Regions from separate parts of the Pseudomonas synxantha genome, predicted to be linked through region 2. Evidence: predicted binding sites of a transcription regulator. Region 2 holds the regulator's gene; the other holds the start of a gene.
The links. Region 2 encodes sigma-54, which starts transcription at its own class of promoters, with help from an activator protein. Its sites were predicted from a motif close to ANTGGCATNNANNTTGCTNT; they were not measured.
Positions count from the first base shown of each region.

Region 1: the regulator sigma-54 is predicted to act here: its motif matches at 11,866-11,885, upstream of BLU48_RS02970 (circularly permuted type 2 ATP-grasp protein).

Region 1 covers NZ_LT629786.1:600,580-615,282, forward strand. The annotation lists gene BLU48_RS02900 (NAD(P)-dependent alcohol dehydrogenase) at 1-67, opposite strand, end outside; gene BLU48_RS02905 (AraC family transcriptional regulator) at 248-1,141, shown strand; gene BLU48_RS02910 (electron transfer flavoprotein-ubiquinone oxidoreductase) at 1,309-2,973, opposite strand; gene BLU48_RS02915 (electron transfer flavoprotein subunit beta/FixA family protein) at 3,490-4,239, shown strand; gene BLU48_RS02920 (electron transfer flavoprotein subunit alpha/FixB family protein) at 4,242-5,171, shown strand; gene BLU48_RS02925 (substrate-binding periplasmic protein) at 5,242-6,057, shown strand; gene BLU48_RS02930 (DUF4398 domain-containing protein) at 6,067-6,429, shown strand; gene BLU48_RS02935 (OmpA family protein) at 6,426-7,238, shown strand; gene BLU48_RS02940 (aminotransferase-like domain-containing protein) at 7,489-8,928, shown strand; gene BLU48_RS02945 (hypothetical protein) at 9,022-9,513, shown strand; gene BLU48_RS02950 (YkgJ family cysteine cluster protein) at 9,676-9,930, shown strand; gene BLU48_RS02955 (START domain-containing protein) at 9,972-10,577, shown strand; gene BLU48_RS02960 (hypothetical protein) at 10,682-10,918, shown strand; gene BLU48_RS02965 (ribonuclease E inhibitor RraB) at 11,131-11,472, shown strand; gene BLU48_RS02970 (circularly permuted type 2 ATP-grasp protein) at 11,918-13,327, shown strand; gene BLU48_RS02975 (alpha-E domain-containing protein) at 13,332-14,282, shown strand; gene BLU48_RS02980 (transglutaminase family protein) at 14,279-14,703, shown strand, end outside.
Region 2 covers NZ_LT629786.1:4,485,235-4,499,937, forward strand. The annotation lists gene BLU48_RS20795 (ATP-binding cassette domain-containing protein) at 1-673, opposite strand, end outside; gene BLU48_RS20800 (KpsF/GutQ family sugar-phosphate isomerase) at 983-1,957, shown strand; gene BLU48_RS20805 (KdsC family phosphatase) at 1,958-2,482, shown strand; gene lptC (LPS export ABC transporter periplasmic protein LptC) at 2,491-3,063, shown strand; gene lptA (lipopolysaccharide transport periplasmic protein LptA) at 3,050-3,583, shown strand; gene lptB (LPS export ABC transporter ATP-binding protein) at 3,583-4,308, shown strand; gene BLU48_RS20825 (RNA polymerase factor sigma-54) at 4,493-5,986, shown strand; gene hpf (ribosome hibernation-promoting factor, HPF/YfiA family) at 6,061-6,366, shown strand; gene ptsN (PTS IIA-like nitrogen regulatory protein PtsN) at 6,377-6,841, shown strand; gene rapZ (RNase adapter RapZ) at 6,844-7,701, shown strand; gene BLU48_RS20845 (HPr family phosphocarrier protein) at 7,718-7,990, shown strand; gene BLU48_RS20850 (ZIP family metal transporter) at 8,012-8,905, opposite strand; gene BLU48_RS20855 (superoxide dismutase) at 8,937-9,548, opposite strand; partial or broken gene BLU48_RS20860 (hypothetical protein) at 9,550-9,978, opposite strand; gene BLU48_RS20865 (class II fumarate hydratase) at 10,006-11,382, opposite strand; gene BLU48_RS20870 (hypothetical protein) at 11,375-11,770, opposite strand; gene pmbA (metalloprotease PmbA) at 11,919-13,265, opposite strand; gene yjgA (ribosome biogenesis factor YjgA) at 13,374-13,895, shown strand; gene tldD (metalloprotease TldD) at 13,941-14,703, opposite strand, start outside.

The DNA of each region.
Region 1 (14,703 bases), 3.0 Mb from region 2:
GTTGAAACGACATGGGGGCGAGGGGAGTGGTGGCCGACTGGGCGGCATAACCTGTGGCGGTGTACATGGTAAACCTCGCTAAAGCTTGGACTGGAGAGGCGGCGCATTCTGCGCGCCGGCCCTGGGCGCGAACATGGCAAATGCTCCGAGTCTCATGCCTATTCGTCCGGGACTGGCATTGCTTTGGATGTATTCGCCGTCAGACCTGCGATGATGTTCTCATCCCTTGTTCACGAAGTTTTTTGCCATGTTGTTGACCCGCCATCTCGACGCCAACGCCACGCTGGTGTCCCTGATTGAAGGGCTTGCGCCCCGCGACGGTTTCTCCCCGACCAACCTGCCCGGCGTGCAGGTGCTGCGTGCCAGTTGCGACGTGGCGCGTGGGCCGCAGATCTACGAGCCAAGCCTGATGTTCGTGGCCCAAGGCAGCAAGGTTGCCTACCTCGGCCCGAGAACACTGGAGTATGGCGCCGGGCATTACCTGGTCCAGGCGATGCCGGTGCCGTTCGAGTGCGAGACCTTTGCCATGGCGCCTGGCGCGCCGCTGTTGGGCGTGACGGTGGGTATCGATCGGGTGGTGCTGGGGGAGTTGGTCATTGCCATGGGCATGCAGGGCGGACCACCGCCGACGGCGCAGACCTTGGAGTCGATGAGTTCGGTGGTGCTGGACGATGCCATGCGCGGCTGCGTGGAGCGGCTGTTGCAGTGCCTGCACGATCCGCTGGAAAGCCGGATCATGGGCCCGGCGCGGGTACGCGAATTGTTGTTCACCGCGTTGCGTGGGCCCCAGGCGGATGTGTTGCGTGCGTTGGTGGAACAGCAGGGGCAGTTTTCGCGAATCGCCACGTCATTGAACCACCTGCATGCCCATTACGCCGAGCCGCTGAATATCGAGACGTTGGCCGGTTATGCCCATATGAGTGCCTCGACCTTTCATGAGCATTTCAAGCGCTGCACCTTGTTGTCGCCGGTGCAGTACCTCAAGCGCCTGCGGTTGTTGAAGGCTCAGCAGTTGTTACTGATAGACGGCATGAGTGTGGCGCAGGCGGCACATAGCGTGGGGTATCAGAGTACGTCGCAGTTCAGTCGCGAGTACAAGCGCTACTTCCTGCGTAACCCTGGTGAAGAGCGCGCTGCATAGCATTTCAGGCCAAACCACACTCCAAATGTGGGAGGGGGCTTGCCCCCGATGACGGTGTATCAGTTAGCTAATCTTTAGCTGACCCACCGCAATCGGGAGCAAGCCCCCTCCCACATTTAGATTGATGTTGGCCATAAAAAAGGCTCCCGATTGGGAGCCTCAGTGGCTTACATATTCGGGTAAGTCGGCCCACCCGCACCTTCGGGTGTCACCCAGGTAATGTTCTGCGAAGGGTCCTTGATGTCACAGGTCTTGCAGTGCACGCAGTTCTGGGCGTTGATCTGAAAGCGCTTCTCGCCGTCTTCCTTGGTGATCACTTCATACACGCCGGCCGGGCAGTAGCGCTGCGCCGGTTCATCGTAGAGCGGCAGGTTGGTGCCGATCGGGATGCTCGGGTCTTTCAACTTCAAGTGGCAAGGCTGCTCTTCTTCGTGGTTGGTACCGGAGATGAACACCGAGCTCAGTTTGTCGAAGCTCAGCTTGCCGTCGGGCTTGGGGTAGTCGATTTTCTTGCAGTCTTTGGCCAGCTTGAGGCAGGCGTAGTCCGGCTTTGTGTCGTGCAGGGTGAACGGCATCTTGCCGCCGAGGATGTTCTGGTCGAACCAGTTGAAGCCGGCGCCGATGATCGGGCCGAACTTGTGCATCGCCGGGCCGAAGTTACGGGTGGCGAACAATTCCTCATACAGCCAGCTGGCTTTGAAGCCGTCGACATACGCGGTCAGCTCGTCACCGCCTTCGGATTCGGCGAACAGACGATCAGCAACCGCATCGGCGGCGAGCATGCCGGACTTCATCGCGGTGTGGCTGCCCTTGATCTTGGCGAAGTTCAGGGTGCCGAGGTCGCAACCGATCAGCGCTCCGCCCTTGAAGACCATCTTGGGCAGCGAGTTCAGGCCACCTTTGCAGATGGCGCGGGCGCCGTAGCTGACGCGCTTGCCGCCTTCCAGGTACTGGGCCAGCACCGGGTGGTGCTTGAGGCGCTGGAACTCATCGAAGGGCGACAGGAAGGTGTTGCTATAGGACAGGTCGACGATCAGGCCGACCACTACCTGGTTATTTTCCAGGTGATAGAGGAACGAACCACCGGTGTTTTCGGCGCTCATGATGTCCAGCGGCCAACCGGCGGTGTGCACCACCAGGCCTGGCTGATGCTTGGCCGGGTCGATTTCCCAGATTTCCTTCAGGCCGATGCCGTAGTGCTGGGCGTCGGCGTCGCTGTCCAGGTTGAAACGCTGGATCAACTGCTTGCCGATATGGCCACGGCAGCCTTCGGCAAACAGCGTGTACTTGCCACGCAATTCCATGCCCGGGGTATATACGCCTTCCTTGGGCTTGCCTTCACGGTCGACACCGAGGTCACCGGTGATGATTCCACGCACCACGCCGTTCTCGTCGAAGAGTGCTTCCTGGGCGGCGAAGCCTGGGTAGACTTCCACGCCCAGGTTTTCGGCCTGCTGGGCCAGCCAGCGGCACAGGTTGCCCAGGGAAATGATGTAGTTGCCTTCGTTGTGCATGGTCTTGGGCACGAAGAAGTCGGGAACCTTGGTGGAGGTATCGCTGCTGCGCAGCACGTAGATGTCGTCACGCACCACCGGCGTGTTGAGCGGGGCGCCGAGCTCTTTCCAGTCCGGGAACAGTTCGTTCAGGGCCCGGGGTTCGAACACGGCACCGGAGAGGATGTGGGCGCCGACTTCGGAGCCTTTCTCGACCACGCAGACGCTGATTTCCTTACCGGCTTCGGCGGCCTTCTGCTTCAGGCGGCAGGCGGCAGACAGGCCAGCCGGGCCAGCGCCGACGATGACCACGTCGAATTCCATGTATTCGCGTTCCACAGGCTATCTCCTACTCAAGGCTCAACAGGCTTTTTTTTTCTAATGGGTGGAGGTTCGGCGGGGTTCTGCTCAACGGCAGCACCCACCTGTCTCTCTAGGTGGCGCATTATATATAGACCACTGGCAGCGTCCAATACAAACGTTTGTTTGAATTGCCCGCAGCCTAGGTAAATCAAAGCAACGGGGCTTATGACTGACCATTTTGCCGTATTGACCAGAATAGGCGTTCCGGTCAAGATACGGTCGGTTTTGCGCTTCCCGTAGGCAGACTGCAGGTTTCAAGAGCACGTCCAAAGGCCGGCCGAAGGTAAAAATGTGACGCGTACCCGGACACAGGGGCGCAGTTTACACGCCGCGATAAAGAATGACCTCTCAGTCACCACTGACGAACGGTCGTCACTTCCCGTGTGCAAGGCCACTGCCGAAGTCTTTGGAGGTGCCCTTGTGTGCCGATGAGCATCAACCGCCAGGTTCGCCTAGGCGACTTTCTTTTCACCGGAGAGTAACGAGGAATCCATGAAGGTTCTTGTAGCTGTCAAACGCGTTGTCGATTACAACGTGAAAGTTCGCGTCAAGGCGGACAATTCCGGCGTCGACCTTGCTAACGTCAAGATGTCGATGAACCCTTTCTGCGAAATCGCTGTGGAAGAAGCCGTACGCCTGAAAGAGAAAGGTGTTGCGACTGAAATCGTCGTGGTGTCCATCGGTCCGACCACTGCCCAAGAGCAGCTGCGTACCGCTTTGGCCCTGGGCGCCGACCGCGCAATCCTGGTCGAATCCGCCGAAGAACTTACCTCCCTGGCGGTTGCCAAGTTGCTCAAGGCCGTTGTCGACAAGGAACAGCCTCAGTTGGTGATCCTCGGCAAACAAGCCATCGACAGCGACAACAACCAGACGGGCCAGATGCTGGCCGCACTGACCGGTTACGGCCAGGGCACCTTCGCTTCGAAAGTCGAAGTGAACGGCGACAGCGTCGCGGTGACCCGTGAAATCGACGGCGGCGCACAGACGGTTTCCCTGAAACTGCCGGCCATCGTCACCACCGACCTGCGTTTGAACGAGCCGCGCTATGCGTCCCTGCCAAACATCATGAAAGCCAAGAAGAAGCCTCTCGAAGTGCTGACTCCGGACGCTTTGGGCGTTTCCACCGCCTCCACCAACAAGACCGTCAAGGTTGAAGCGCCGGCTGCACGCAGCGCGGGCATCAAGGTCAAGTCGGTGGCTGAACTGGTCGAGAAACTGAAAAACGAAGCGAAGGTAATCTAAAAATGACTATCTTGGTAATCGCTGAACACGATAACAAGGTGCTGGCCCCGGCCACCCTCAACACCGTGGCTGCCGCTGCGAAAATCGGTGGTGACATCCACGTATTGGTTGCTGGCCAGGGCGCTGGCGCCGTGGCTGAAGCCGCTGCGAAAATCGCGGGCGTAAGTAAAGTCCTGAACGCTGACAATGCCGCCTACGCGCATCAGTTGCCAGAAAACGTTGCGCCGCTGGTTGCAGAGCTGGGCGCTGGCTACAGCCACATCCTGGCTGCCGCTACCTCCAACGGCAAAAACATCCTGCCACGCGTTGCCGCGCAGCTGGACGTTGACCAGATCTCCGAGATTATCTCGGTGGAAAGCGCCGACACCTTCAAGCGCCCGATCTATGCCGGTAACGCCATCGCTACCGTGCAGTCCAACGCAGCGGTCAAGGTTATTACCGTACGCGCCACCGGTTTCGATCCGGCTGCCGCCGAAGGTGGTTCGGCCGCCGTTGAAGCCGTCTCCGCTGCCCACGACGCTGGCACGTCCAGCTTTGTTGGCGAAGAGCTGGCCAAGTCGGATCGCCCTGAGCTGACTGCTGCCAAGATTGTCGTTTCCGGCGGCCGCGGCATGCAGAACGGTGACAACTTCAAGCACCTGTACGCCCTGGCCGATAAGCTCGGCGCTGCGGTCGGCGCTTCCCGCGCAGCCGTCGACGCAGGTTTCGTACCCAACGACATGCAGGTCGGCCAGACCGGCAAGATCGTGGCGCCACAGCTGTACATCGCTGTCGGTATCTCCGGTGCGATCCAGCACTTGGCCGGTATGAAGGACTCCAAGGTGATCGTCGCGATCAACAAGGACGAAGAAGCGCCGATCTTCCAGGTTGCCGATTACGGCCTGGTGGCGGACTTGTTCGAAGCCGTACCTGAGTTGGAGAAGCTGGTCTAATCCAGCCGCTTCACTTATAAAGAGCCCGGTCTTGTGACCGGGCTTTTTTATTTATCAGGGGAACCTCGCCATGGAACTGCGTCCTTGGAGCATATTGCTCGCCCTCATGCTGCTGCCGAGCCTGTCACTGGCCGCCGGCAAGTGCGAGCGCCTGGTGATCACCGGCAGCCCTGATGCCCCACCTTTGTTGTGGCGTGACCCCCAGGACCCGACGCACCTGATCGGCGCTACCGCCGAGGTGCTGCAACAAGTGGGCAAGGACCTCGGGCTGAAAATCGACCTGCTCTACGGCGGCAAACGCTCCCTGGCCCTGGATGAAGCGCGCAGCGGGCGCATGGACATCCTCGCCGACGCGCCGCTGAACCTCGGTGAACTGGACAACTTCGACTACATCCATCCGGCGTTGATGCAGACCGATTACCTGGTCTGGACACGCAAGGATTCACAGCTGGCCTACACCTCAGTGGCTGACCTGCACGGCCACAAGGGCGCAGTATCGGAGCGCGCCCGCTTGAGCGCTGAATTCGAAACCTTCGCCGGTCAGCAGCTCAGCCTGCAACGCCTGCCCAATCTGACGCCGGCATTCCAGAAACTGTTGCTGGGTGAGGTGGATTACGTGCTGGCCGGGCGCTATTCCGGCATGGCCATGGCCCAGACCTTGGGCATGAGTGACGACCTGGTCGCCCATGAGGTGCCTGTCGATCAGCCCGGCTTGTACCTGGCGATTTCCCACAACTCGGCGTGCAATGATCCATGGCTGCGCGGACAGTTGGCGAAAAAGATGACAGAATTGCCCGCGTCCGGTGTCGCGCAAGCCGCGCTGCAGCGCAATCTGGAGCGCTGGAAGGCGCAACTGCAACAGCCCGTCGGCACCCCAACACAGTAGGGATTTACAGTGATTTTTCGACCTCTTTTCGCGGCCCTCGCCGTTGTCGCTCTGGCGGGATGTGCAACCGATCCTGCGCCGAATGAACAAATGCGCCTGACCCAGCAAGCCTTGGAGCAAGCCACCGCGGTCGGGGTCAATGCCGACGAATCGCCCGAGCTGAAACTGGCCGAAGAAAAATTCGCCAGGGCCAAGGCCAACATGGCCGACCAATCCTACAAGCGCGCGCGTATGCGGGCCGAGCAGGCTGAGCTGGATGCGCGTCTGGCCGAGGCTAAAGTACTCACCGCCAAGAGCCAGGAGCAATTGAACGTGCTCAATACCCGCATAACCCGCCTGCGCAAGCAATTACAGTTGGGGGACGCGCAATGAGCCCGATGATCCGTGGTTTGGGCTGTGTGTTGCTGCTGGGCAGCGCAGCCCTCGGCGGGTGCGCCAGCCAACCCAGCAGCGAGCAGGCCTTGCAACAGGCCGGCGATGACTTTCAGAAGGTCAAAGAGGACGCCAACGTGCTGCGCTTCGCCCCCAAGGATGTGATCCGCGCCGGCGAATCCCTGGCCCGTGCCGATCGCTTGTCCAGCTACTGGGGCAGCGGCGCCGATGTGGTGCATTACTCCTACCTCAGCCAGCGCTACAGTGCCATCGCCCGCGAACACACTGAGCAAGGCCTGAACGCCGAACGTGGCGCCCAACTCGAATTGGAACGCCAGCGCCTGCAACTGGCCCTGCGCGAAAACAAACTGGCCAGCGTGCAGCAACAGGGCAAGTGGGTTGAAGCACAAATTGCCAGCCTCACCACCCAGACCGACCGTGGCTTGGTGATGACGCTGGGAGATGTGCTGTTCGACACCGGCGAAGCGGAACTGGCCAACTCGGCCAACCGCACGGTGTTGAAGATCGTGCAGTTCCTGCAACTGAACCCCAAGCGTCGGGTGCGCGTCGAGGGTTACACCGACAACACCGGGGGCGAGCAGGAAAACCTCAAGCTGTCCCGCGACCGTGCCCAATCGGTGGCGGACCTGTTGATGGACCTGGGTATCGATGACAAGCGTATCGAGGTCCAGGGTTATGGCGATCAGTATCCGGTAGAAGCCAACGCCTCCGAACGAGGCCGCGCACAGAATCGCCGGGTGGAAATCGTATTCTCCGACGAAAAAGGCCAACTGGGCGCCGCTCGCTGAGCGCCAGGCTGCGATTTAATGTGGGAGGGGGCTTGCTCCCGATAGCGGTAGTTCAGTTGCAACATCTTTGACTGATACACCGTCATCGGGAGCAAGCCCCCTCCCACATTTGTTAGGCGTACTCTCTAACAGTTTTTGCTGTCACTCCCACCCGCGCTCGACTATCGTGACAACTGTCCCCGTACAGTTCTAAACTGTGCCGGTATGTTTCACACAAAAATAAAATACCCGTGAAATCGAGTGCTGCGTCATGACCAATCTGTTGCTTTACCAGCGTATTGCCCAGCAACTGGCTGAGGACATCCGACGCGGTGTCTACCAACCGGGGGAGCGCGTGCCGTCGGTGCGCAAAATGAGTTCCCAGCTCAATGTGAGCCATGCCACGGTGCTGCAGGCCTATGCCAACCTGGAAGACCAGGGGCTGATCCGGGCGCGGCCGCAGTCGGGCTATTACGTGCACCAGACACCCGCACTCACGGCGCCGACGCCAGACATCGCGCGGGTCGAGCGGCCAGGCTTGGTCACCCGCAGCAGCATCATCCAGCAGGTATTGGTCGAGTCGCGCCGTGAAGGGGTGTTCCCCTTGGGCGCCGCGGTGCCGAGTGTCGACTATCTTCCTGTACGGGCGCTGCACCAGCAGTTGGCCAAGGTCACACGGTTCCAGAGCCCGCGGGCCTTCAGCTACATGTTCAGCCCCGGCTTTGAACCGCTGCGCCGTCAGGTGGCGATCCGCATGCGCGATGCCGGTGTGGTGGTAGACCCTTCCGAGGTGGTGATCACCCACGGCTGCGTCGACGCGTTGCAGATGTCCTTGCGCGTACTCACGCGGCCTGGCGACCTGATCGCCGCCGAATCACCGACTTACTACGGCTTGTTGCAACTCGCCGATTTGCTCGGTCTGAAAGTCATCGAGATTCCCAGCGACCCAGCCACGGGAATGAGCCTGGAAGCCCTGCAACTGGCCGCCAACCAGTGGTCGATCAAGGCGCTGGTGCTCACCACGCGCCTGAGCAACCCCCTGGGTGGCACCATGCCCGAGGAGCGCCAGAAACAACTGCTGCGCCTGGCGTCGGATTTCGATATCCAGATCGTCGAGGACGATATCTACGGCGAGCTGATGTTCGAACTGGGTCGCACCAAGGCTCTGAAAGCCTACGACCGCCTTGACCGGGTTATCTACTGCTCGAGTTTTTCCAAGACCTTGTCCCCGGGTGTGCGCATCGGCTGGATGATCGCCGGCAAGTACCAGCAGGAGATCCAGCGCCTGCAGATGTTCAGTACCCACTCAGCTTGCAGTGTCACCCAGATGGGGGTCGCGGCTTACCTGGAAAACGGTGGCTACGACCGCCACCTGCGCTACATCCGCCAGGAATACCGCAAGAACCTCAGCGCCTTCCAACTGGCGGTGCAGCAATATTTCCCCGAAGGCACCCAGATGACCCGTCCAACCGGCGGCTTTATCCTGTGGGTCAGTTTGCCGGGTCGGGTCAATACCCAGGAACTGCACATCCGTGCCCTGCAACAGGGCATCAGTATTGCGCCGGGGCTGATCTTCAGTAATACGGAACAGTTCAACCACTGTATTCGCCTCAACTGCGGTACCCCCTGGAACCGCGAGGCAGAGCGGGCGTTGATGACCTTGGGCATGCTGGCCAGCCAGTTGTGCCAGGAGACCGCGGCGGGTTTTTGAGACGTGCAAAGGGGACAGCATTGATCTGCGCCCTTGTCATGCCGTGCACAACAAGCGAGCATATGGCCTTCTGCCGTTAACGCTGTTGGCGATATGACATCTATTTTTCGCGTTACCTTGGTGATTGGCTTGTTGAGCCTGTGCAATGTTAGCGGTGTGCTGGCAGCCACGCCGGTGGGCGATAGCACGTCGGCTGCCAGTGTTGAGCAGAAGGTCTCCGTGAAGAAGCCGACGCCCGTGAAAAAAGCCCCGGCCACACAGAAAAAAGCCGCAGCGAGCAAAAAGCGCGCGCCCGTTGCGAGCAAGTCCAAGTCTGCCCATGAAGTCGCCCAGACTAAATTGCCACCGGCACAGTTGGACCTTTCGCTGCCCTCTGACATGGTCAGGCTGTTGCAGCCCATCGGCACCATGCCCAAGCCCAAGAGCGTGCCCTTGCTGCCGCCGCTGTTTGGCGAAAAGCCCACCGACAACAGTGCGTTCCAGATCAACGGCCGCTTGCTCAGCAATGAGATGAAGCTGCAACTGCGCAACGATGAGCGCCGTGATGTTGAAGGCGCCGCGCTGGATTTCGAATTCAAGCAATAAACATTGCCGCTATGCGTGACCCAGGTTGCCGACCATCTGTCGCAGACTGGTCGGTCACTTTTGTTTTGCGCGAAAAACCCCTGTTTGACCATTTTAAAACGGCTGTTTAAGGGCGTACTCTAGCCCGGTCATCCCTATTGAGTCGTCGAGGACCTGCTGGTCATGAAATGCCGTGAAGGCTGTGGCGCATGCTGCATCGCCCCCTCCATCAGTTCGCCGCTGCCCGGAATGCCCCAGGGCAAGCCTGCAGGCGTTCGCTGCCTGCACCTGTCGGTCGGACAACTGTGCCAGCTGTTCGGCCTGCCTGAACGGCCGGCGGTGTGCAGTGATTTCAAGGCTGATATCGAGGTCTGTGGCAATGACCAGGCCGATGCAATTCGCTTGATCGGCTGGTGGGAGCAGATGACGGCGGCTTGATGGGCTTTACTATTGGAACTTCAACAATAAGGAATACAACAATGGGTTCGCTGAAACGACTGGCCGTGTTGTGCGGTTTTACACTGCTGTTTGCTGCTACTGCCCAGGCTGAGGAATGGCAAGTGGCCAAGGACGAAGACGGTATCAAGGTGTCCCTGAGCGAAGTTGCCGGCTCCAAGTACAAAGCGTATCGCGGCGTGACCGTGATCAAGGCGCCTGTGGCCAAGATCGTTGCATTGCAGGAAGACGTGGCGGGTGCCTGCGCGTGGATTCACGAGTGCAAATCCCAGAAACTGGTCGACAAGAAAGGCGACGAAGCCTGGACCTACACGCAATTCAAGGCACCGTTTCCGGTGAGCGATCGTGACTCGTATATTCATGTCACAACCGCTAAAAACGCCGATGGCAGCGTAACCCGCACCTTGCAGGGCGTGCCTACCTACAAGCCCGAAGAAAAAGGCTATGTGCGGGTCGCTCAGGTCGAAGGCTCCTGGAAACTGGTGCCCAAGGGCGCCAATGAGACCGAAGTGACCTACCAAGTGCACACCGAGCCGGGCGGCAGCGTGCCGTCGTGGTTGGCCAACAAGTTCGTGGTGGAAGCGCCGTTCAATACCTTGAGGGCGCTCAAGGAACGCGCTGAAAAATAAGCGCAACTGATCCGGTGCCTCCTGCCTTGGGTGGAACGTTTGGCGAAGCCTCAAGGTCCAGATAGATGTAAGCCCACACATGGGGTTTTATCGAGGAGGCACCGATGCCGAAGTGGAATGTTTCTTTCATCAATGACCGTGGCGAGCCGGTAGTCGAGCAATTCGACTGCGAGCATGAGCCGACGCTGGAAGAAGCCGCACAGATGGTGCGGGTGCGTGTGTCGCCGGTGTTAGAAAAGCTGGACCTTAACGATCTTGCCGATCGTGTTCCCGAGCCCACGGTCAAGAGCCTGCATGATCAAAATGGTATCAAGGACCTCAAGGTCGAACCCGCGGCCTGAATATTTCCGTTAGACCCATCAAGCACCTCTGGTGGAGGTGATAGCTTCGCGCTACTCTGCAATCGAGATCAGCGAATGAATCGCTAAGGTCTGGTCTTGTCAGCTACATGCTTGTTTTCCAGCGGTGTTGTTCCTGCCGTAGTACTCGCGCCAGTAGGGCGCGAGCTTCGGGAAGCACGGAAAGTCTATCCATCATTTGAGGAGCACTTTTCATGAGCACAGCCTATCAAGAAGACATCAGTACCAACGTCCTGCGCCGCATGAAAGAGGGCGGCTTCGATTTCTCGCGTTTTCACCCCATTGAGTTCTACGCCATTTTCCCGGATGAGGAACGGGCGCGCAGGGCTGCGGGTCGATTTCGTGGCGAATCCCTGAATGCCCAGGTCAGCGCGCGCGACGATGGCGCCTGGTACCTGGAACTGAGCAAAATCATGTTTGCAACCTACGACGGCATAGGAGACTTCGAGCAAGACTTCGAGGCGGTGGTCGAGCCCCTGGGTGGGATCATCGAAGGATGGGGCGTCAAGCAGGAGGTGCGTGGGTTACCCATGTAGTTGGTTTTTATGAGCAGCGCAGCGTATCGGCTGACCTTTGGGTCGGCCGATTTTGTTTGGGGGGGGTGACCTGCACTGGTTTTGTTACATGCAAAAAAAAGCCACCCCAGTAGGGTGGCGGAAAGGGAAGCTCGAGGGAGCAGATCAGTACACGAAGTAACACAGTACCGGTTGCACAAAGGGTTTCGCTGTAGGACATGTCCTGTTCAGCCGATGGAGGTGATTATCCGCAGCGCCGGCCGGGCAGTGAAATCAACTCTGGCTATGCGATCGATAGCCAAGGGCCGCGTTGCAATGAAGCGTGCGACATGCAATGGGCACGTTCTACGCACTGGAATGGTGCGAAGACTCCGCCTGGATTATTCAAGTCATTGATTATTAAGTGTTTATGCCGCTGGCACGGGCCTTGCGAAGGTTCTCGCGTCCGGGTGACAAGGAGTACGGCATGATCCGCACTTATTACGATGAAATGTACGATGGGGCAGGGCAGGTCCGTCCTCATTACCGCGAGTTCGCCCGCTGGTTGGCCGACACCCCCACGGAATTGCTGGCCCAGCGTCGGCGTGAAGCCGATTTGCTGTTCCACCGCGCCGGTATCACCTTCACCCTCTATGGGGATGAGCTGGGCACTGAGCGCCTGATTCCCTTCGATACCATTCCGCGCAGTATCCCGGCCAGCGAATGGCGGGTTGTCGAGCGCGGCTGTATCCAACGGGTCAAGGCACTGAACATGTTCCTCGCCGACCTGTACCACGGCCAACGCATTATCAAGGCCGGCATTATTCCCGCCGAGCAGGTACTGGCCAACGAGCAGTATCAGTTGGCAATGCAGGGCCTGAACCTGCACCGTGATCTGTATTCCCACATTTCCGGGGTCGACCTCGTACGCGATGGTGACGGCACCTACTACGTACTGGAGGACAACCTGCGCACGCCCAGTGGCGTCAGCTACATGCTCGAAGATCGCAAGATGATGATGCGCCTGTTCCCTGAACTGTTTGCGGCCCAGCGCATCGCGCCCATCGACCACTACCCCAACCTGTTGCTCGATACCCTGAAAAGCGCCAGCCCTCTGGATAACCCCAGTGTGGTGGTGCTGACCCCGGGGCGCTTCAACAGCGCGTTCTTCGAGCATGCCTTTCTTGCCCGGGAAATGGGCGTGGAACTGGTGGAGGGGGCGGACCTGTTCGTACGCGATGACCGTGTGTTCATGCGCACCACCGACGGCCCAAAGGCCGTGGATGTGATCTACCGCCGCCTAGATGATGCCTTCCTCGACCCGTTGGCCTTCAACCCGGACTCCATGCTCGGCGTGCCCGGCCTGCTTGCGGCCTATCGTTGCGGCAATGTGGTGCTGGCCAATGCCATCGGCACGGGAGTGGCGGACGACAAGTCGGTTTACCCGTTCGTCCCTGAAATGATTCGCTTCTACTTGGATGAAGAGCCGATCCTGCAGAACGTTCCGACCTTTCAATGCCGTAATCCCGACGAATTGTCCCACGTACTGGCCCACCTGCCCGATTTGGTGGTCAAGGAAACCCAGGGCTCCGGCGGCTATGGCATGTTGGTTGGCCCGGCGTCCACGGCGGCGGAAATCGAAGCCTTCCGCGCTCGCATCAAGGCCAAGCCCCACGCTTATATCGCGCAGCCGACCCTGTGTTTATCCACCTGCCCGACCTTTGTCGAAAACGGTATCGCCCCACGGCATATCGACCTGCGCCCGTTCGTGCTGTCCGGCAAGGAAACCCGCGTGGTGCCCGGCGGCCTGACCCGCGTGGCCCTGCGCGAAGGGTCGTTGGTGGTCAACTCGTCCCAGGGCGGCGGCACTAAAGACACCTGGGTGGTCGAGGACTGATGCCATGTTGAGTAGAACTGCCTCGGATTTGTACTGGATGTCGCGCTATCTGGAACGTGCCGAAAACCTCGCACGCATGCTCGACGTCAGCTATTCACTGTCGCTGATGCCTCAGGATGGGCGCGGCGACGGACTGCACGAACTGGCCATGCCGTTGTTGATCACCGGCACCCTGGAGGATTACCACGAGCGCCACGGCCAATTGCATGCCGAACGCCTGCTGCACTTTTTCGCACTGGACGCGGCCAACCCGGCCAGCATCTACAGTTGCCTGGGTGCTGCGCGGGCCAGCGCCCATGCGGTACGTGGGCGAATCACCGCCGACATGTGGGAAAACATCAACGCCACTTGGCTGGACATTCGCGATATCGCCCAGCAGGGGCTGAGCCGATACGGCATGAGCCGGTTTTGTGAGTGGGTCAAGGAGCGTTCCCATCTGTTCCGCGGCGCCACCTACGGCACCATCATGCGTAACGATGCCTTCCGCTTTATCCGCCTGGGCACCTTTATCGAGCGCGCCGATAACACCTTGCGCCTGCTGGATGCGCGCTACGAAATGGCCGGCGACCAGGCCGCGTCGGTCAGCGATGGCACGGCTCACGCGTATTACCAATGGAGTGCACTGCTGCGTGCGTTGTCGTCGTTCGAGGCCTACACCGAGATTTATCGTGATGCGCCGGGGTCCCGGCAAGTGGCTGAACTGCTGCTGTTACGCGCCGATGTCCCGCGCTCGCTGCGGGCCTGCAGCGAGGAAATCGACCAAGTGCTCGCCAGCCTGCCTGGCCTCAACGGCCGCCCGGCCCAGCGCCTGGCCGCCGAGATGGACGCGCGCCTGCGCTTTACCGCGATCGACGAAATCCTCGAGGAAGGCCTGCATGCCTGGCTGACCGACTTTATCCCCTTGGTCCGCCAATTGGGCGACGCCATCTACAGTTCCTACCTGGAGGCGGCATGAGACTCTCCATCAGCCACGAAACCACCTACCACTACCAAGACCAAGTGCGCGCCAGCATCCAGTACCTGCGGCTCACGCCCCATGACAGCGAACGCCAGCACGTATTGAGCTGGCAGCTCGACCTGCCACGCCCGGTGCGGGCGCAGGTGGACCCCTTCGGTAATATCCTGCATGTGCTGACCCTGGACGAACCCCACGACGCCATTATCATCGGCGCCCGTGGCCAGGTGGAGATCGACGAGTTGCGCGAGGCCGAACACGAAAGCCAGTCTGCCTGGCCGTTCCTGCGCTGCACGCGTCTGACCGAGCCCGATGAAGCCCTGCGCCGGTTTGCCGAGCAGCATTGCCACCAGCGTCGCGACCGCACGGCGCTCATTGACCTGATGCAGGCCCTCAACCAAGCGATGATCTACACGCCGGG
Region 2 (14,703 bases):
CCAGCACCTGGCCATCGCCCACTACATACAGGTAGTCGGCGATGCTCGCGGTTTCGGCCAAATCGTGGGACACCACGATACTGGTGATCCCCAGTGCGTCGTTGAGCAGACGGATCAGGCGCACCAGCACGCCCATGGCGATCGGGTCCTGGCCAACGAACGGCTCGTCGTACATGAGGATCTGCGGGTCGAGGGCGATGGCTCGCGCCAGCGCGACACGGCGCTTCATGCCGCCGGACAATTCGTCCGGCATCAGGTCGATGGCACCGCGAAGGCCCACGGCCTGCAGTTTCAGCAACACGATGTCACGAATCATTTCATCGGACAGCTGGGTGTGCACCCGCAGCGGGAAGGCTACGTTTTCGAAAACATCGAGGTCGGTGAACAGCGCGCCGCTTTGGAACAGCACGCCCATATGCTTGCGAGCATCGAACAGATCGCTGCGCGACAGGGTCGGCAGATTCTGACCGTTGACCCACACTTCGCCCGCACTAGGCCGCAATTGCATGCCCATCAGGCGCAACAGGGTGGTCTTGCCGCAACCGGAAGGCCCCATGATGCCCGTGACCTTGCCGCGAGGAATGCGAATATCGACGTTATTGAAGATGCTGCGCGTCCCGCGCTTGAAGGAAAGACCCTTCAGCTCGACCGCGTAGGCGTTATCGGCACTCATCTAATCTCCTTGGGATGCAGCCTTTCACTCAGACACCATGTGTGCGACTTTGGTTTGCAAAGGATGCGCAATAGTTAGGCACATGGGTTGGGTGGACCGAACTGGCGGCGAACTATATCACTGCTGGTGCAGAGCCCCCAAGGCCGGAACAGCGCTCGTTCAGATTTGAGACAGGGGAAAAACGTTGCCTGCTATGTTAAGGACGGTGATTTTCATGTACCCCGCGCACAAACCCTGACGAACTTACGTGAGCGTATTGATCATTACAGCTATAATCGCCGACTTTTCGTCAGGCTATACGATTCAGACATGAGCCAATCCAGCGAGCTTATCCAATCCGCACAACGCACCATCCGCCTCGAGCTTGAAGCCGTAGAAGGCTTGCTGGCCCATATCGATGCGGATTTCGTGCGCGCCTGCGAGCTGATCCTGGCCAGCAAGGGCCGTGTTGTCGTGGTCGGCATGGGCAAATCCGGCCACATTGGCAACAAGATCGCCGCGACGCTGGCGAGTACCGGGACCACCGCGTTTTTCGTGCACCCGGCCGAGGCCAGCCACGGCGATATGGGCATGATCACCAAGGATGACGTGATCCTGGCGCTGTCCAATTCCGGCACCACCAACGAAATCGTGACCCTGTTGCCCCTGATCAAGCGCCTGGGCATCCAGATGATCAGCCTCACCGGCAACCCGGAATCGACGCTGGCCAAGGCTGCCGATGTCAACCTGAACGTGCACGTGACCCACGAGGCCTGCCCGCTGAACCTGGCGCCCACCTCCTCCACCACTGCTGCGCTGGTCATGGGCGATGCATTGGCCGTGGCGCTCCTGGAGGCCCGCGGTTTTACCGCCGAAGACTTCGCATTTTCCCACCCAGGCGGCGCGCTCGGCCGTCGCCTGTTGCTTAAAGTGGAAAATGTCATGCATTCCGGCGCCGAACTGCCAAGCGTCCCACGCGGCACCCTGCTCAGGGATGCGCTGATGGAAATGACCCGCAAAGGCCTGGGCATGACGGCGATCGTCGAACCCGATGGTCGCCTGGCCGGGGTATTCACCGACGGCGACCTGCGTCGTACCCTGGACCGCACCGTTGATATCCATACCGCGACCATCGATGCGGTAATGACGCCTCACGGCAAGACCGCCCGCGCTGAAATGCTCGCGGCTGAAGCTTTGAAAATCATGGAAGACCACCGGATCGGCGCGCTCATCGTCGTCGACAATGATGATCGCCCTATCGGGGCCCTTAACCTTGGCGACTTGCTGCGCGCAGGAGTGATGTAGATGAACGGCGACCTGTTGCAACGCGGTAAAAACATCAAGCTGGCGATTTTCGACGTTGACGGCGTGCTGACCGATGGCCGCCTGTACTTCCTCGAAGATGGCAGCGAATTCAAGACGTTCAACACCCTCGATGGCCAGGGCATCAAGATGCTGATGGCGACCGGTGTGCAAACGGCGATTATCAGCGGTCGAAAGACACCGGTTGTGGAACGCCGCGCACAAAACCTGGGGATTGCTCACCTGTATCAGGGCCGTGAGGATAAACTGGTAGTGCTGGACGAGCTTCTTGGCCAACTCAACCTAAGCTATGAACAGGTCGCCTATTTGGGTGACGACTTGCCTGACCTGCCGGTGATTCGCCGGGTGGGCCTGGGCATGGCCGTTGCGAATGCCGCGGCGTTTGTGCGCGAACATGCCCACGGCACCACCACCGCCCGTGGCGGCGAAGGTGCTGCCCGGGAGTTCTGCGAGTTGATCCTGCGTGCCCAGGGCAGTCTTGAAGCGGCCCACGCCGCCTACCTATAGAGCGTTATATGCTGAGTAAAAAGATCCGCAACTTCCTGTTATTCGGGGTCATCGCCGCGCTGCTCCTGGCGGTGGGCTACTGGAATATCAGCCCGGGGCGCTTTCTCGACAAGCCTGTTGCGCAGGTTGACGAGGGGCTCATCGACAATTTCTCGATAAATGCCTACAGCATACAATTCATGCCGGACGGCAAGGTTCAATACGAGTTGACGGCCGATAAAGTCGAACACCTCAAGGCCTCCGACATCAGCCTGCTGACCAATCCGGACTTGAACCTTTATCGCGGAACCGACTTCCCGTGGCACGTCACCAGCAAGCGTGGCGAGGTCAATTCCGGCGGCACCGAAGTTGAACTGATCGACTCGGTACGCGTCGCACGTACAGACGCACAGAACCGCGACACCATCATTACCAGCAGTCGCATGACGGTATTCCCACAGAAGCAATATGCGCAGACCGAGCAAGACGTTAGAATCGACGGCGCTGGCGGTGTATCGACTGGCAAGGGAATGAAAGCGTATTTGAAAGAAAGCAGGATACACCTGCTATCGAACGTAAGAGGACAGTATGAGGCTCGTTAAAACCCTCCCTATTTTGCTCGGTCTGGGCGCAGCACTGGGAAGCGTGAGCGCCTGGGCTCTGCCGAACGATAGCCAGCAACCGATCCACATCTCGGCTGACGATGCGCAGCTGGATGACAAGCAAGGTGTCGCCACCTATACCGGCGGCGTGATCATCACCCAGGGCTCGATGAAGATCACCGGTAATACGGTGACACTGACGCGTACCCAGGCCGGCGATATCGATGTCGTGACCTCAGTGGGCAACCTCGCTTACTTCGAACAGAAGCAGAAGGCAGAAGATCCAGGCCCGATGAAGGGCTACGGCAAGACCATTCAATACCATGCCCAGCAAAATCGCATTGTACTGATCGACCAGGCCAAGGTGCTGAGCGCCGACGGTAACTCGACCGAAGGCGAGAAGATCGTCTACAACACCCAGCCCCAGGTCGCCCAGGCCGGCCGCGCCAATGGCAACAAGGTCACCGCACCTCGTCCGCGTATCGACATGGTTATCCAGCCGAAGAAGAAGGCCGAGTAATGGCGACCCTGAAAGCCCAGCACCTGGCCAAGGCCTATAAAAGCCGCCAGGTGGTACGCGACGTCAGCCTGTCGATCGACAGCGGCCAGATCGTCGGCCTGCTCGGCCCCAACGGTGCCGGCAAGACCACCTGCTTCTATATGATCGTCGGGCTGGTCCAGGCGGACCAGGGCCGCGTATTGATCGACGACCTGGACGTCAGCCACCAGCCAATGCACGGACGTGCCCGCGCCGGTATCGGCTATCTTCCGCAAGAAGCGTCGATCTTCCGCAAACTGTCGGTGGCCGACAACATCATGGCGATCCTGGAGACCCGCAAGGAGCTCGATCGCGATGGTCGCCGCAAAGAGCTGGAAAGCCTGCTGCAGGAATTCCACATCAACCATATTCGCGACAACCTCGGCATGAGCCTGTCCGGTGGCGAGCGTCGTCGCGTGGAAATCGCCCGCGCCCTGGCGACCGCGCCCAAGTTCATCTTGCTGGATGAACCGTTTGCCGGTGTCGACCCGATCTCGGTGGGCGATATCAAGCAGATCATCCACCATCTCAAGGCCAAGGGCATTGGCGTGCTGATCACCGACCATAACGTGCGCGAGACACTCGATATCTGCGAAACGGCTTATATCGTCAACGACGGCCAACTGATTGCCGAAGGCGATGCCGAGACTATCCTGGCCAACGAGCTGGTCAAGGAAGTGTACCTGGGTCACGAGTTCCGCCTGTAGGCACGGTGGTATCGCGGATTTTCCTGGAGCGCGCAGGAGTCAATAGAAACCTTGGCTTTTTTATTGTTACCGCGCTCTAGGCAAAGCCCCCGAGATCAGGCATATAATTTGCTTATGTTTGGCGCTCACGCGCCCTGTCGTGGATGGCGCATTGCGCCGGCGAATAAGGTGTTAAGCCCCTGCCATGAAACCATCGCTAGTCCTGAGAATGGGCCAGCAGCTGACGATGACACCGCAGCTGCAACAGGCCATCCGCCTGCTCCAATTGTCGACCCTGGACCTGCAACAGGAAATCCAGGAGGCCCTGGAGTCCAATCCGATGCTCGAACGCCAGGAAGAAGGCGACGACTTCGACAATGCCGACCCGCTGGCCGATAACATCGAGCAAAAACCCAACCCCGACGTGCAGGAACCCTCCTACCAGGAAACCGCCCCGACGGTGGATAACCTCGAGGACGGCGAATGGAACGAACGCATTCCCAACGAGCTTCCCGTGGATACCGCGTGGGAAGACGTGTACCAGACCAGCGCCAGCAGCCTGCCGAGCAATGACGATGACGAGTGGGACTTCACCACCCGTACCTCTGTCGGCGAGAGCCTGCAGAGTCATTTGTTGTGGCAACTGAACCTGGCACCGATGTCCGACACCGATCGCCTGATCGCGGTCACCCTGATCGACTGCATCAACAACCAGGGCTACCTGGACGAGACCCTCGACGAGATTCTTGAAGCCTTTGACCCGGAGCTGGACATCGAACTGGACGAAATCGAAGCCGTCCTGCATCGCATCCAGCAATTCGAGCCCGCCGGCATTGGCGCCCGCACCCTCAGCGAGTGCCTGCTGCTGCAATTGCGCCAGTTGCCGGCCAAGACGCCTTGGCTGGCCGAAGCCAAGCGCCTGGTGTCGGACTATATCGACCTGCTGGGCAGCCGCGACTACAGCCAGCTGATGCGCCGCATGAAGCTCAAGGAAGATGAATTGCGCCAGGTCATCGAGCTGGTGCAGAGCCTCAACCCGCGCCCGGGCTCGCAAATCGAGTCCAGCGAAGCCGAATACGTCGTCCCCGACGTGATCGTGCGCAAGGACAACGAGCGTTGGCTGGTGGAGCTGAACCAGGAGTCGGTGCCCCGCCTGCGGGTCAACCCGCAATATGCCGGTTTTGTGCGCCGCGCCGATACCAGCGCCGACAACACCTTCATGCGCAACCAGTTGCAGGAAGCGCGCTGGTTCATCAAGAGTCTGCAAAGCCGTAACGAAACCCTGATGAAGGTGGCGACCCAGATCGTCGAGCACCAGCGCGGTTTCCTGGAATACGGCGACGAAGCCATGAAGCCTTTGGTCCTGCACGATATCGCCGAAGCGGTCGGCATGCATGAATCGACGATTTCCCGGGTGACCACGCAGAAATTCATGCATACCCCACGGGGTATTTATGAGCTGAAATACTTTTTCTCCAGCCACGTCAGTACCTCCGAAGGCGGTGAATGCTCGTCCACAGCGATCCGCGCGATCATCAAGAAACTGGTTGCCGCGGAAAATCAGAAAAAGCCGTTGAGTGACAGCAAGATCGCTGGTTTACTGGAGGCACAAGGCATTCAGGTCGCCCGTCGAACCGTCGCCAAGTACCGCGAGTCCCTCGGGATCGCGCCTTCCAGCGAGCGTAAGCGTTTGATGTGACGGGCGGGCCATAGCGTTCCAGTGGCAGGCGTCTTGCCTGCCGCTTTATGCACTGGCAACGAAGGAGAAGCTGTATGCAAGTCAACATCAGTGGACACCATGTAGAAGTCACCCCTCCACTGCGCGACTATGTCGAGCAGAAGCTGAGGAAGCTTGAAGGACATTTCGACAAGATCACCAACGTGCAGGTCATCATGAAGGTTGACAAGCTTCAGCAGAAGATCGAAGCGACCCTCCAGATACCTGGTGGTGAAGTGGTTGCCAATGCCGAGCATGAAGACATGTATGCATCGATTGACTTGCTCACCGACAAGCTCGACCGCCAACTCAAAAAGCATAAGGAAAAGAATCTGAGCCTGCTCCAAGGCACAGGTCGTTAACTCTCCCCCCATGATCCGACTTGAAACCATCCTGACCCCCGGCCGTTCCCTCGTGAACGCGCCGGGCGGCAGCAAGAAAAAAGCCCTCGAACAAATTGCCAACCTGATCCACCGCGAAGTGCCGGGTCTGGAGATGCAAGATGTCTTCGAGGCGTTGATTGCCCGTGAAAAACTCGGCTCCACCGGTTTTGGCAACGGCATCGCCATCCCTCACTGCCGCCTCAAAGGCTGTGATACACCCGTGAGCGCCCTGCTGCACTTGGAAGCTGCGATCGATTTCGACGCCATCGACGGTGCCCCGGTCGACCTGCTGTTCGTATTACTGGTCCCGCAAGCCGCCACCGATGCGCATCTGGAACTGCTAAGGCAGATCGCCAGCATGCTTGATCGCAAGGAAGTACGCGAAAAACTGCGCAGTGCCAAGACCAATCAGGCCCTGTATCAGGTCGTCCTGGATGAACAAAACGGGCAGTAATCATGCGTTTGATCATCGTCAGCGGCCGTTCCGGCTCAGGTAAAAGCACCGCCCTCAACGTCCTTGAGGACAACGGTTTCTATTGCATCGACAATTTGCCCGCCGGCCTGCTGCCGGAGCTGGCGGAACGCGCACTGATCCATACTGAATTGGCGCAACCCCTGGTCGCTGTGTCTATCGATGCCCGCAACCTGCCCAGCCACCTCTCGCGGTTTCCGGAACTGCTGGAAGAAGTGCGCGCCAAGCATATTCATTGCGATGTACTGTACTTGGATGCCGACGAAGAAACGCTTCTCAAACGTTTCTCAGAAACTCGTCGCCGCCACCCGCTCAGCAGCGCCAACCGCTCCCTGGCCGAAGCCATCCAGGACGAGACCAAGTTGCTGGGGCCGATCATTGATCTGGCTGATCTTAAGATCAACACCACCAATCTGAACCTGTATCAGCTGCGCGATGCGATCAAGCTGCGCCTGCTGAACCAGCCAGAGCCCGGAACTGCGTTCCTGGTCGAATCATTCGGTTTCAAACGTGGCATGCCGGTGGATGCCGACCTGGTGTTTGATGTGCGCTGCCTGCCCAATCCCTATTGGAAGCCAGAACTGCGTGATCAGTCCGGATTGGACCAACCGGTGATCGATTACCTGGCCGCGCAACCGGATGTAGAAGAGATGTTCCAGGACATCTCCAGCTACCTGCTCAAATGGTTACCGCGCTTTGCCGCGAGCAACCGCGCCTATGTCACCATTGCCATTGGCTGCACTGGCGGCCACCATCGCTCCGTCTATCTGACGGAACGGCTGGGCCAGGTGCTGCAACAAACCCTCAAGAACGTCCAGGTCCGCCACCGCGACCTTAGCTGAAAGGAACACCACTGCGATGCCGGCTCGGGAAATTGAAATCATCAACAAGCTGGGCCTGCACGCCCGGGCCTCGGCCAAATTCGTCGGCGTGGCCGGGAAGTACCCTTGTCAGATCCGCGCTGGTCGTACACCGGAATCCATGGTCGATGGCAAGAGCATCATGGCGATGATGATGCTGGCGGCCGGCAAGGGCACCAAGATTCACCTGAAGACCGAAGGCGAGCAAGAAGACGAAGCGATGGCGGCATTGGTTGAGTTGATCAATAACTACTTCGACGAAGGCGAATAACCTCTGAAGTAGCAGCGAGCCTCATCCCAACGCCGTATCCATCACCATCATCAGGCAAAACCCGATACACAGCCCGAGGCTGGCGAGCTTTTCGTGACCATTTCGCCGCGATTCGGGGATCACTTCGTGGGTCACCACCAACAGCATCGCACCGGCGGCCAGCGCCAGGCCCAAGGGCAATAGCACCTCGGCCAGGCTCACCAACCAGGCACAAAGCACCGCGAATACCGGCTCGACCAAGCCTGACGCCGCGCCGATCAGAAACGCTTTGACCCGCGACATCCCCGCCCCAGCCAGCACCAGCGCAATCACCAGGCCCTCCGGTACGTCCTGCAAAGCAATGCCCATGGCCAGGCTGTCTGCATCTGGCATGCCACCACCCGCCGAGACACCCACAGCCATACCCTCTGGAATATTGTGAGCGATGATGGCAAACACAAATAGCCAGATGCGCGGCGGGATCACCGGTTTATCCGGTGTGCCCACCAGCATTTCCGGGCTGGCACCGGAGACCTTTCGATCGACCAGGTACAGACCGAACGCCCCCAGCATAATGCCGAAGCTGATCAACCCACCCGCCCCCCAGGGCGAGAGCCCCAGGCTTTCAGCCGCGGCGATACCCGGCACCACAAGGGAGAAAGCGGTCGCCGCCAGCATCACACCGGCACCGAAGCCCAGCAGGGTATCGCTCAGCGCTACCGGCATGCGCCGAATCACCAGCACAGGTACCGCGCCCAGCGCCGTGCCGAGCGCGCAAATCGCACCACCCTGCAAGGCCCGCAGGATGCGGGGCTCCAGGTTCAACCAGGCCAGCCCATGGGCCACCAGCAACGCAGTACCGGCCAATAGCAACAGCGAACCAAACGCGTAACGAAACATTCGCACGCTACTGATCGCCAGTGTTTCAGTACCCATAGTCGGCCTTAGATCTTGTTATGGAGGAATTTCAGGCCAGGGCGGCCTGGTAGCGTGCGGCAACTTCCGGCCAGTTGATGACACTGTAGAAGGCATTGATATATTCCGGGCGACGGTTCTGGTACAGCAGGTAGTAAGCATGCTCCCACACGTCGAGGCCCAGGATCGGCGTATTGCCAGTCATCAGTGGGCTGTCCTGGTTGCCGCTGCTTTCCACCACCAGTTTTTTTTGCGGGGTGACGCTGAGCCAGGCCCAACCGCTGCCGAAGCGGGTCAAGGCTGCCTTGGTGAAGGCTTCCTTGAAACGATCATAGCCGCCCAGTTGTTCGTCGATAGCATTACCCAGCGCACCTTCTGGCTTACCGCCGCCGCTGGGCGACATGACGGCCCAGAACAATGAATGGTTAGCATGCCCGCCACCTTGATTGATCACCGCGGCCCGCAGCGTTTCCGGCAGTTGCTGGACGCTGGACACCAGCTTTTCCACCGGCCAACCGGCAAACTCAGTACCCTCGACTGCAGCGTTGAGGTTGTTGATATAGGTCTGGTGGTGCTTGGTGTAATGAATCTCCATGGTTTGCGCATCAATATGCGGCTCGAGGGCGTCGTAGGCGTAGGGCAAGGCCGGCAAGGTATAGGTCATATCAATGTGCTCCGTATTGAGACGTGGTCGATTGCGGCGCAGCAGCGCCCAACAAGCGATGGGTACGCGGGTACTCGCCGTGATCGCTGATGAAGTTCAACAGTTCGACATAGGTCTTGCTGCTCTGGCGCAATGCTGCCTCGCGTAATTGCGGGTGCAGGCGGGGGTCCTGCATGGTCTGCAACAGGCGCTGGTGGATGGCACAGAGGTATTCCGCGCTTTCCTCTGGTTGGTTCAGGCGCAAGTGCAAGTCCGCCAGGTTGTGATGGGAAATGACGCAAGCCGCCACTGCTTAGTCGGCATCCGCCCAGCGTTCGAACAACACTTGGGCCAGGGCCAGGGCTTGCAGATAGGCCTCGCGGGCGTCAACCAGCTCGCCCGCCATAAAACAGCGATTGGCTCGTTCGATCGTGCGTTTCCAGTGCTCCATAGTGAGCCTCCAAAGCAGGGTCGTTGGTTACACGCCGCCGGCCGTGAGCTTTTCCGGGTCCAGCAGGACTTCCAGTTGGCTGCGTGGCAGGTCGGTGTGCTCGAGGGCGACATCGATCACCGGGCGGCCTTGCTGATAAGCCTTCTTGGCGATTTCAGCGGCTTTTTGGTAACCAATGATCGGGTTGAGTGCGGTGACCAGGATCGGGTTGCGCGACAGCGCCTCCTTGAGCTTGGCCTCGTTGACCTTGAAACTGGCAATGGCCTTGTCCGCCAGCAAACGGCTGGAATTGGCGATCAATTCAAGGCTGCTGAGCAGGTTCTGGGCGATGATCGGCAGCATCACGTTCAGCTCGAAGTTGCCCGATTGACCGGCCACGGTGATCACCGTGTCATTGCCGATGACTTGGGCGGCTACCATGGCTGTGGCTTCCGGGATCACCGGGTTGACCTTGCCCGGCATGATCGACGAGCCCGGCTGTAAGCCTTCCAGCTCGATTTCACCGAGGCCGGCGAGTGGGCCGGAGTTCATCCAGCGCAGGTCGTTGGCGATCTTCATCAGCGAGACGGCCGTGGCTTTCAACTGGCCGGAAACGGCAACGGCGGTGTCCTGGGAGCCAATCAGCGCAAACAGGTTCGTGCCTGGAGTGAACTTCACCCCGGTCAAGCGGCTCAGTTGCTGGCTGAAGCGCCCGGCAAACTCGGGGTGCGCGTTGATCCCGGTGCCCACGGCGGTGCCGCCCTGGGCCAGCGCTTGCAAGGCCGCAAGCAGGTCCTGCAAGTGACCGATATTGGCCCTGAGCTGCTGCGCCCAGCCATTGAGCACCTGGCTCATGCGTACTGGCATGGCGTCCATGAGATGAGTACGGCCGGTCTTGATGAACGGGTGAACCTCTTCGGCCTTTTGCTCGATTACCTGCACCAGGTGCAGCAGGGCCGGCAGCGTTTGTTCATGCAGGACCAACGCAGCACTGACGTGAATGGTGGTGGGGATGATGTCGTTGCTGCTTTGGCCGCAATTGACGTGGTCGTTGGGGTTGACCGCCTCGCCGAGCAAACGGCTGGCAAGGGTGGCAATCACTTCATTGGCGTTCATATTGGAGCTGGTGCCGGAACCGGTCTGGAAGATATCCACCGGGAAGTGCTGCATGTAGTCGCCTTCCAGCAAGCCTTGGGCGGCATCGACAATGGCCTTGCCCTGCCCTTCGCTGATTTGCTTGAGGTCAACGTTGACCTTGGCCGCGGCGGTCTTGGCCAGGATCAGGGCGCGAATGAATTGCGCCGGCATGCGTTGATGACTGATGGGAAAATTGTTCACCGCACGCTGGGTCTGGGCGCCATACAAGGCTTCTGCCGGGACTTTCAACTCGCCCATGCTGTCGCGTTCGATACGGGTATTACTCATCGGAAGATCCTTGCACAAGGTCAGACACAGAAATGGAGGGCAGCAATTGGCAGGTCGCCAGTTGCCAGGCAAAGGACTGCCAGCGCTTGAGGCGGCAGGGGCAATGGGAGAGTCGTTCCAGGTCGCGCAGCGGGCGCCAGGCCTGGTCCAGGCACATGGAGCGCCAATGCCAGGGCAGCGCGATATCGCTGGCGGTGTCGATCAGCAGGCGGAATGAGGTTTCGGCGATCGTCCACGGATGGGTCGCGGTGCAACACGCCAGGTATCGACCTTCATTGAGGTAATGCTCGATCAGCCGCGGTTCATCAGGATCGAGGCCGCAGCGAATCTGGCGGCTCATCCAACGCCAGCTTTCCAGGTAAGGATCCTCATGCAGGACAGAACTCATGATCCACACTCACTCGGTAATGATATTCATTATTAAATGATATTGAGAATCAAAACAAGTGTGGCAGATTGATCCTGCCATGACCAAGCCATAAAAAAGGCGCGCCATCCAAAGGATGGCGCGCCTTTTATTGAGTGTTGGAGGGGGATTAGCTGCCAGCGACAGTCATCCGCTCGATGAGCACTGAACCTGTGCGAATATTGCTGCGCAGTTCCAGGTCATTACCCACGGCAACGATCTGCTTGAACATATCGCGCATATTGCCGGCAATCGTCACTTCCTGGACGGCGAACTGAATCTCGCCATTTTCCACCCAGAACCCCGCCGCGCCGCGAGAGTAATCACCGGTGACCATATTCAGGCCGTGGCCCATCAATTCGGTGACCAGCAACCCACGCCCCATGCGCCGCAGCAACGCAGCCTGGTCTTCATCACCATGGGTAACGAACAGGTTATGCACGCCGCCGGAGTTGGCGGTGCTTGGCAGGCCAAGCTTGCGACCGGCATAAGTGCCCAATACATAGGAGACCAACTCGCCCTTTTCGACAAATGGCTTGGCATAGGTCGCCAGGCCATCGCCGTCGAACGACGAACTGCCCATGGCTCGCATCAGGTGTGGGCGCTCGTCGATGGTCAGCCACTCTGGAAACAGCTTCTGGCCGATTGCGCCTTCAAGGAACGAAGACTTGCGATACAGGTTGCCCCCGGAAATAGCGCCGAGGAAGCTACCGAACAAACCACCGGCCAGCTCTGCGGAAAACAGCACCGGCACTTCGCACGTCGGCACCGGGCGCGCACCGAGACGGCTGGCGGCACGTTGCGCAGCACGCTGGCCAATGCTGACGGGGTCCGCCAACAAATCGCCCTGGCGATTCACGTCGTACCAGTAATCGCGCTGCATCTGGCCGTTGGCTTCGGCGATCATCACGCAACTGAGGCTGTGACGCGTCGAAGCATATCCACCGATAAAGCCATGGCTGTTGCCGTAAACGCGGCAGCCCTGGTGGGTGCTCAGCGTAGTGCCGTCGGCATTCTTGATCCGGGCGTCGGTATCGAAGGCCGCCGCCTCGCAGACCAGCGCCTGCTCGATGGCTTGCTCGGGGGTGATGTCCCAGGCGTGGAACAGGTCAAAATCCTGTACGTCCCTGGCCATCAGCGCCTTATCGGCCAGCCCCGAGCTTTCATCTTCGGACGTGTGCCTGGCAATCGCCAGTGCTGCGGCAACGGTCTCGCGAATGGCCTCCGGGCCACTGGCCGAGGTGCTTGCCGAGCCTTTGCGCTGGCCTGCGTACAAGGTGATACCGAACCCCTGGTCGCGATTGAACTCGACGGTTTCCACTTCCCGCTGGCGCACCGACGTCGACAACCCCTGCTCCAGCGACACCGCTACTTCACAGGCACTGGCCCCCTGGCGCTTGGCCTCGGCAAGGATCTGCTCGACTTGTTCCTGCAGTGCCGGTAACGCTTGCGGACCGACGCTTTGGGCTGCACTCATGGTTTTCTCCACTCAAATTCTGCTTTCGGTTAAGGCCATCGAGCGACCGGGCCGGACAAGCGGCCCCCGACTGGTTATCATGGCGGCGTTTCTTTGCGGACTGCCACCATGGTTGATTCTTACGACGACTCCCTCGATGGGGAGAAAAGCAAAACCCAGGTCAAGCGCGAGCTGCATGCGCTGGTTGACCTGGGCGAGCGCCTCACAACGCTCAAAAAAGAGTTGATTGCCAAACTGCCACTGACCGACGAAATGCGCCGGGCCTTGGCGGATGCGCCCAAGCACAGCGCGAATATCGCGCGTAAACGGCACATCATGTTTATTGGCAAACTGATGCGCGATCAGGACATTGACGCGATTCTGGCCTTGCTCGATCAAACTGATGCCTCCACTCGCCAGTACAACGAACGTTTCCATAACCTGGAACGTTGGCGTGACCGCCTGATCGCGGGCGATGACGCCGTGCTGGAGAAATTCGTGCTGGACTACCCGGACGCGGACCGCCAGCAACTGCGCTCCCTGATCCGTCAGGCCCAACACGAACTGGCGCATAACAAGGCGCCGGCCACCAGCCGTAAAATCTTCAAGTACATCCGTGAGCTGGACGAGACTCAACGCGGTCTGCGCTGATCCTCTTCCCCGGGTGGCGGCCTGCGCCACCCGAAGCTCCATCCTTTACGACCCCGTGCCACCCACGGTGATCGCGTCAATTTTCAGGGTTGGTTGGCCTACGCCTACCGGCACCGACTGCCCATCCTTGCCGCACGTGCCCACGCCGCTGTCCAGCGACAGGTCATTACCGACCATCGACACCTTGCTCATGGCTTCCGGCCCGTTACCGATCAGTGTCGCCCCTTTGACCGGCGCAGTAATCTTGCCGTCTTCGATCAAATACGCCTCGCTGGTGGAGAACACAAACTTGCCGCTGGTGATATCCACCTGGCCACCGCCGAGGTTGGCGCAGTAGATGCCACGTTTCACCGAGGCGATGATTTCCGCCGGATCGCTTTGGCCGCCAAGCATGTAGGTGTTGGTCATGCGCGGCATCGGCAGGTGCGCATAGGATTCGCGGCGGCCGTTACCGGTGCGCGCCACACCCATCAGTCGAGCGTTGAGCTTGTCTTGCATATAGCCCTTGAGCACGCCATTTTCGATCAGGGTGGTGCACTCGGTCGGCGTCCCTTCGTCATCGACGCTCAACGAACCCCGGCGACCGGCCAGGGTGCCGTCATCGACAATGGTGCACAGCTTGGATGCAACCATTTCGCCCATGCGCCCACTGTAGGCGGAACTGCCCTTGCGATTAAAGTCGCCCTCCAGGCCGTGGCCCACGGCTTCGTGGAGCAACACACCGGACCAACCCGAGCCCAGCACCACCGGCAAGGTACCGGCGGGCGCCGGAATCGCTTCCAGGTTCACCAGGGCCTGGCGCAGCGCC